DNA from 2 places in the Arthrobacter sp. 01L42 genome. Region 1 is predicted to be linked to the other one. Evidence: predicted binding sites of a transcription regulator. Region 1 holds the regulator's gene; the other holds the start of a gene.
The links. The regulator HspR, encoded in region 1, represses chaperone genes until heat shock. The targets are predictions, from matches to a motif close to AAGTTGAGTCNNNNNGACTCAACTT.

Region 1 (3,411 bases):
GCCGAGCCCGGACTCCGCCGACGCCGGCAGCACCGGGTGGAAGGACCCGCGGGCCACGGCCGTCTCCAGATCGGTGATCAGGACGTCGGGGGCGATTTCCTCGCCTCCGAGGTAGCGGTCCATGAGCGTCTCGTCTTCGCTCTCGGCAATGATCCCTTCGATCAGCGCGCCCCGTGCGGACTCCGCGGCGGCGAGTTCGACGCCGGTCGCGGCCCGGGTGGCCGGCGCCGGTTCCGCATCACTGTAGTCGGAGACCGTGCCGGTCAGCAGTCCCAGCAGCCCGGTGACGGGACCGTCCGCGGGGACCGGCAGGTAGAGCGGAAGGATGGAGTCGCCGAATGCCAGGCGGCAGCGGGCGATGGCGGCGTCGAAGTCCGCGCGCGGATGGTCCAGGCGGCTGATGACCACGGCCCGCGGCATCCCGAGCCGCTGGCACTCGCTCCAAAGCGCCGTGGTCGCTGCGTCGACGTCGTCGGTGGCCGAGACGACGAACAGCACCGCATCCGCCGCCCGGAGCCCTGCCCTCAGCTCGCCGATGAAATCCGTATAGCCCGGAGTGTCCAGCAGGTTGACCTTGATGTCCCCCACCATCACCGGCACCACCGCGAGCGCCACGGAGCGCTGCTGCGCGATGGCGGAAGGATCCGAGTCGCTCACCGTAGTGCCCTCGGCGATCGAGCCCTTGCGGGTGATGGCTCCGGTGGCGGCAAGCAGTGCCTCGGTGAGCATCGTTTTTCCGGAACCGGAATGCCCCACGAGTGCCACATTGCGGACCTTGTCCGGCTGTTCCGGCGGCGCGACGCCGTTGGCGTCTGCCCGCCGGAGGTCAGACGTACCCCGGACCGGTCCTCTTGACGGCGTCTTGGCGCCTTTCGACGGCATGAGAACCTCCCGGCGTCGCATCCACTCGTGCCCTGCAGGGCCTTGTGTTAAGGATTGGACACCCTGGGACGCCCGGACAGCAAGGTCTTTTTCAGGCCGTAGTTTTTCAGGCCGTGGCCGGAGCAACCAGGGACCCGGAGGCTGCCCGGTTCCGGAGCCAACGGCCCAGGGCCTTGCCTTTGCCCGTCCACCAGCTGTCCTCGTCGCTGCCATGGTGCCACCTGAAGATCACGGCGACCATGACGAACACTCCAGCGGCGACCTCGGGCCAAGAGCCGGAGGCGGCATCGAGGAGCACGCTGAACGCCATGACCACGATGGAAGGCAGTGCAAGTGTCCGGAACCACGTGTTGGCGACGAACCGGCTGCGGGATCGCGGCACGGAGACCGCGCGGACGAAGTCGAAGCACAGGCAGACGACCACCAGGGCCTGCCCCAGGGACATCAGGATGTGCCCCGGCAGGGAACCGGCAAACAGGACGGCCGCCTGGAGCCCCGGGCTCACGGCGTGCCCGTCAACGCAACTGGCCGCAGCCGGGACCCGCCCCGTAGGGGCGAATCAAACCTGGGCGAATCAAACCTGGGCGAATCACACCTGGACGGATCAAACTCGGTTGAATCATGCATGCGATGCCCCCCGGCGTCTACGCTGCTCCTGCGCTGGCTCCGCGCCCGGGCTTCCCGTAGGAGCTGTAGGCGTGTCATGCCAGCCTTTTCTGACACTCCAATTCAACGCGCGGAATGGGCATGAAGTCACGCAAATCAGGTACCCGACTATCGGATGGTCGGGTACCTGATTGCGTTCCGGTGTACTCGGTTTACTCCTGCCGCTACTTGCCCCGGCATTGCGACGTAACTGAAAAACGTGATGGTTGACACATTCCCCGTGGCCGTGTCATCGCCGCCCTGCTCACCAGGGAAACCTGGGGAAACCGCGAGATGAGTCCTAGCCCATGCCCCTCGGCCGCCACACCACCAGCGCCTGCGACCGCGCCTGCGGACGCTTGCCGCGGGCCAGGCTGACGACGTCGCCGGCAGTTCCTGCGGCGAAGATCCGCGAATCGGCCCCTTGGCGGCGCCGGCCCAGTTCCTCAGTCAGTTCTCCGACCCGGCGCTGCAGGGCGGCCACCTGGTTCTCCAGCTGGAGGATCCGCTTGATGCCCTCCAGCGAGACCCCCTCCTGGGAGAGCCGCTGGACCTCGCGAAGCATATTCACATCCCGCTGCGAGTAACGCCGCGACTTGCCCGGGGCACGGCTGGGCGAGACGATGCCCAGCCGGTCGTACTGGCGCAGCGTCTGCGGGTGCATGTCCGCCAGTTCCGCGGCAACGGAGATGACGAAGATCGGCTGGTCGAAGTCGATGGCCATGGCTGGATCCCGTTCCTAGAGCCGGGCCTTGGCTGCCAGGCCCGCGCGGACGTCCTCATTGGCGGTGGCCGCGGCGAAGGCCTTCACGGCCTCCTCCGCTTCCTTGTTCAGCTTCCGCGGAACAGCGACGTCGATCGTCACCAGCAGATCGCCGGTGGCTTTGGCGTGCTTGACGCCGCGGCCCTTGACGCGCAGGGTCCTGCCCGAGGGCGTCCCTGCCGGAACCCTGACCTTGACCGTGTCGCCGTCGACCGTCGGAACCTCGATGTCTGCGCCCAGGGCCGCCTCCGGGAAGGAGACCGGGACGTGGATCCGGAGGTTGTCGCCGTCGCGGACGTAGAATTCGTGCGGCTTTACCGAGACGGTGACCATGAGGTCGCCGTTGCCGGCGGGGGCGTACTGCCCCTTGCCGCGGACGCGGACCTTTTGTCCGTCCTTGATGCCGGCCGGGATGCGGACGTCGATGACCTCACCGTCCGGTTCACGCAGGCCGATCGTGGTGCCGCGGATGGACCCGCCGAACGAGATCGAGGTCGACGCGGTGCGGTCCGAGCCCTTCTGCGGAGCCCGCTGGAAGGACTGGCCCCCGCCGCCGAATCCGCCGCCGCCGAAGAGATCTGCAAACTCGGGCGGCATGCCGCCGGCCGTGCTGTAGCCGCCGGAGTGGCGGCCTCCGCCGCCGGTAAAGAGCCCGCCGAAGAGGTCCTCGAAGCCAGCTCCGCCGCCGGCCCCGCCGCTTCCGCCAGGGGCAAAGCGTGCGCCGCCGCCCATGGCCCGGATGGCGTCGTACTGCTGGCGCTCATCGGGATCCGAGAGCACGGAATAGGCCTCGGAGATGTCCTTGAACTTCTTCTCCGACGCGACGTTCCCCGCATTGGTGTCCGGGTGGTGCTGCCGGGCAAGTTTGCGGTAGGCCTTCTTGATGTCGGCGTCGGAAGCGTCCTTGGCGACACCAAGGATCTTGTAGAAGTCCTTGTCCACCCAGTCCTGGCTAGCCAATGGCGTTTCCTTTCAAAGTCTGTATTGCGGTTCGAGCTCCGCTGGATAGGGGGCCGTGCCCGCTTCGCGGTGCCCACCACGCCGCGGCCCCCTATCCAGCTGCGCTGCGTTCATCTCACCTTAGGCGAGACAACCGCTGAGCGGAGCGAGACAAGGGGCCC
Region 2 (3,411 bases), on a different contig from region 1:
CGGGGATGCCGGTCCAGGCCGAAATCACCTCGGCGATGTCGTCGGCGGTAACCTGGTCGGCCACCATCTGCCCGGACTTGTCCGGCACGGCCGCTTCGGCCTCGGCGGCGGCGTTCAGTTCCCGTTCCAGGGCGGGGATCTCGCCGTAGAGGATCCTGGATGCGGTCTCCAGGTCCCCCTCGCGCTGGGCCTTGTCCGCGGCGGAGCGGAGCTCGTCAAGCTTGGCCCGCAGGTCGCCCACCCGGTTCAGGCCCGCCTTCTCGGCCTCCCACCGGGCGTTCAGGCCCGCGAGTTCCTCTTTCTTGTCCGCCATGTCCGCCCGCAGGGCCGCGAGCCGTTCCACCGAGGCGGGATCGGTCTCGCCGGCCAGGGCCAGTTCCTCCATGGTCAGGCGGTCTACCTGGCGGCGCAGCTGGTCGATCTCCTCCGGGGCCGAATCGATTTCCATGCGCAGCCGGGACGCGGCCTCGTCCACGAGGTCGATCGCCTTGTCCGGCAGCTGCCGGCCGGAGATGTACCGGTTGGAGAGCGTCGCGGCCGCCACGAGGGCGGAGTCGGAGATGGAGACCTTGTGGTGGGCCTCGTAGCGTTCCTTGAGGCCGCGCAGAATGCCGATGGTGTCCTCCACGCTGGGCTCGCCCACGTAGACCTGCTGGAACCGGCGCTCCAGGGCGGGGTCCTTTTCGATGTTCTCGCGGTACTCGTCCAGCGTGGTCGCACCGATGAGGCGCAACTCGCCGCGGGCCAGCATCGGCTTGAGCATGTTGCCGGCATCCATCGAGCTGTCCCCGGTGGCGCCGGCACCCACCACCGTGTGGAGCTCGTCGATGAACGTGACGATCTGCCCCTCAGAGTTCTTGATTTCCTCCAGGACAGTCTTGAGCCGCTCCTCGAATTCGCCGCGGTATTTCGCCCCGGCCACCATCGAGGCGAGGTCCAGGGCGATCAGCGTCTTGCCGCGCAGGCTTTCGGGCACGTCGCCTTCCACGATCCGCTGGGCGAGACCCTCGACGACGGCGGTCTTGCCGACGCCGGGCTCGCCGATGATGACGGGGTTGTTCTTGGTGCGGCGGCTCAGGACCTGGATGATCCGCCGGATCTCGGCATCACGGCCAATCACAGGGTCCAGCTTGCCCGAGCGGGCGACCGCAGTGAGGTCCGTGCCGTACTTCTCCAGCGCCTGGAACGAGTTTTCCGGGTCCGCGTTGTCCACTTTGCGGTCGCCGCGGACGCCCGGGAGGGCGGCCAGCAGCGCCTCGTGGGAGGCGCCGGCCTCGCGCAGGAGCTTCCCGACGCCGTCGCTCCCGGCGGCAAGGCCCAGCAGCAGGTGTTCGGTGGAAACAAAGGCGTCCCCGAGCCGCTCGGCCTCGTTCTGGGCATTCTTGATCGCCTGCAGCCCTGCCCGGGACAACTGCGCCTGCTGCACGCTGCTCCCGGAAGTCGACGGAAGGGCCTTGATGGCGGTGCTCGCCTGGACACTGACGGCGTCCGGGTCGGCACCGGTGGCGCGGAGCAGCGCGACGGCGACGCCCTCCCGCTGGTCCATGAGGGCCTTGAGCAAGTGAGCGGGCTCGAGCTGCGGGTTGCCCGCGGTCGAGGCGTTCATGGCGGCCGCAGCGAGGGCCTCCTGGCTCTTGGTGGTGAATTTGGCGTCCAACGAGGGCTCCTTCCGGAAAGGTTCTGATATCAAAGTTGAGTCTACATCGCTCAACTTTGATAAGAGGGCGGCTGGCTCCATGTTTGCCGACAGCGAAACGCCTGTCTAGGGCCGACCGCCCGCGGCCACCGTGCGCCCCGCGGCCGCGCACCCCTGCCGCGCACCCCGGCCGCTGGACATGCCCTCCCCTGGGCACCCCGCCGCTGGACATGCCCTCCCCCGCGCCCGAAGAGTGGCCATAGTGCCACTATGCCCAGCGCCCGGGCCCACGGCTGGACATGTCCCCCCGGCCCGGGAACGAACAATGGGCATGCCCCCCGGCCCGGGCACGAACAATGGGCATGTCCGACAGCAGTCGGTCTGCACGGCCCGCGTGAATGACTTAACGTTGCTTAACGATCGGCGGGGTCCTTACTGTAACTGGGGTCACAGCAAAACGAACCGACGCGAAGGAGGGCCGGACATGCACGAACACGCCATAAGCACCACCGTCGACGGCCCCGTACCGCCGGTTTCGGCCGCTGCCGTGGCCCGCGCTGCAGGGGTTTCCTCGGCTGCGGTCTCCTACGTCCTCAACGGCAAGGGCGGCGTCTCGCCCGAGACCCGGCGCCACATCATCCACGTGGCGAACGAGCTCGGCTTCAGGCCCCGTAAGCCGTCGCAGTCAACCGACCCGCAGCGGACCCGGGTCATCGGGCTGATCCTGCCGAACATCATCAATCCGATGTTTCCGCGCTGGGCGCAGGGCGTCATTACGGCCGCGGCGGAGTCCGGCTACGAAGTGTTCGTCGCCACCACCCAGGACGATCCGGAGGTGCTCGCCCAGGTCACCTCGACGCTCGCGCACCGCAACGTCGATGGCATCATCCTGGCCGCCTCGCTCCGGGACGACGCCACCGCGCTCCGCACGCTGAGGGCGGCCCGCATCCCCTACGTGTGCCTGTCCCGCCGGGCGGACTTCCTCGACTCGGATTTCGTCGGGATCGACGACGACGCCGCAGCCACCACGCTGATGCAGCACATGCTCAGCCACGGCTTCACCGAAATCGCCACCGTGATCGGCCCCCGGTTCTCAACGGCCTCCCTGGCCCGCGAACAGGCGTTTGTCCGCACAGCCGCCGCGGCGGGCATCACGATCAGCGGCGACCGGAAGATCAGCACCAGGGTGAACAACGAGGGCGGCCGGCTGGCGGCGGAGCGGCTCTTCTCGGCCGGAACGCCGCCGCAGGCCGTGGTCTGCGGCAGCGACGAGCTTGCCATCGGCGTCATGGAATACGCGTTGTCGCGCGGCCTGCGCATCCCGGACGACGTCGCCGTCGCCGGCTGTGACGGGCTGCCGCACAGCCGCTCCGGGCTGATCAACCTGACCAGCATTGTCCAACCGCAGCAGGAAATGGCCAACGAGGCGTTCGCCATGCTGCTCAAACGCATCGATTCCCCGTCCGCCACCTATACCTCGAAAGTGTGCCGGCACCGCCTGCACGTCGGGCGGACGTGCGGCTGCACGCCTCCTGACAGCTGAGGCCGCGCTACACGCGGGCCGGCCCGTCCGCGGCCAGCCCTACCCATTCCCGCGACCCTGACGAACCACGCGCCGCGCGCACTGCCGCGGCCGACTGCCTCCCGTTTGCCCTTTCCGCATGCCCGCCCCGACCACCTATCCCGCCCACGAGCCAAGGACCCCGACCCATGTCAGTTGTATCCGCAACAAAGAAGATGCGCACACCACAGGAAATCAACGGCGTGATCTTACG

Region 2: a site for HspR is predicted at 1,690-1,714, ahead of clpB (ATP-dependent chaperone ClpB). Genes of this name have one in related genera too.

Annotation. Positions count from the first base shown of each region.
Region 1 is NZ_JBFTSL010000015.1:19,876-23,286, forward strand. It holds gene AC1DN2_RS13850 (elongation factor G-like protein EF-G2) at 1-882, opposite strand, end outside; gene AC1DN2_RS13855 (hypothetical protein) at 989-1,387, opposite strand; gene AC1DN2_RS13860 (heat shock protein transcriptional repressor HspR) at 1,829-2,251, opposite strand; gene AC1DN2_RS13865 (DnaJ C-terminal domain-containing protein) at 2,267-3,250, opposite strand.
Region 2 is NZ_JBFTSL010000006.1:170,523-173,933, forward strand. It holds gene clpB (ATP-dependent chaperone ClpB) at 1-1,657, opposite strand, end outside; gene AC1DN2_RS07185 (LacI family DNA-binding transcriptional regulator) at 2,121-3,179, shown strand; gene AC1DN2_RS07190 (MFS transporter) at 3,347-3,411, shown strand, end outside.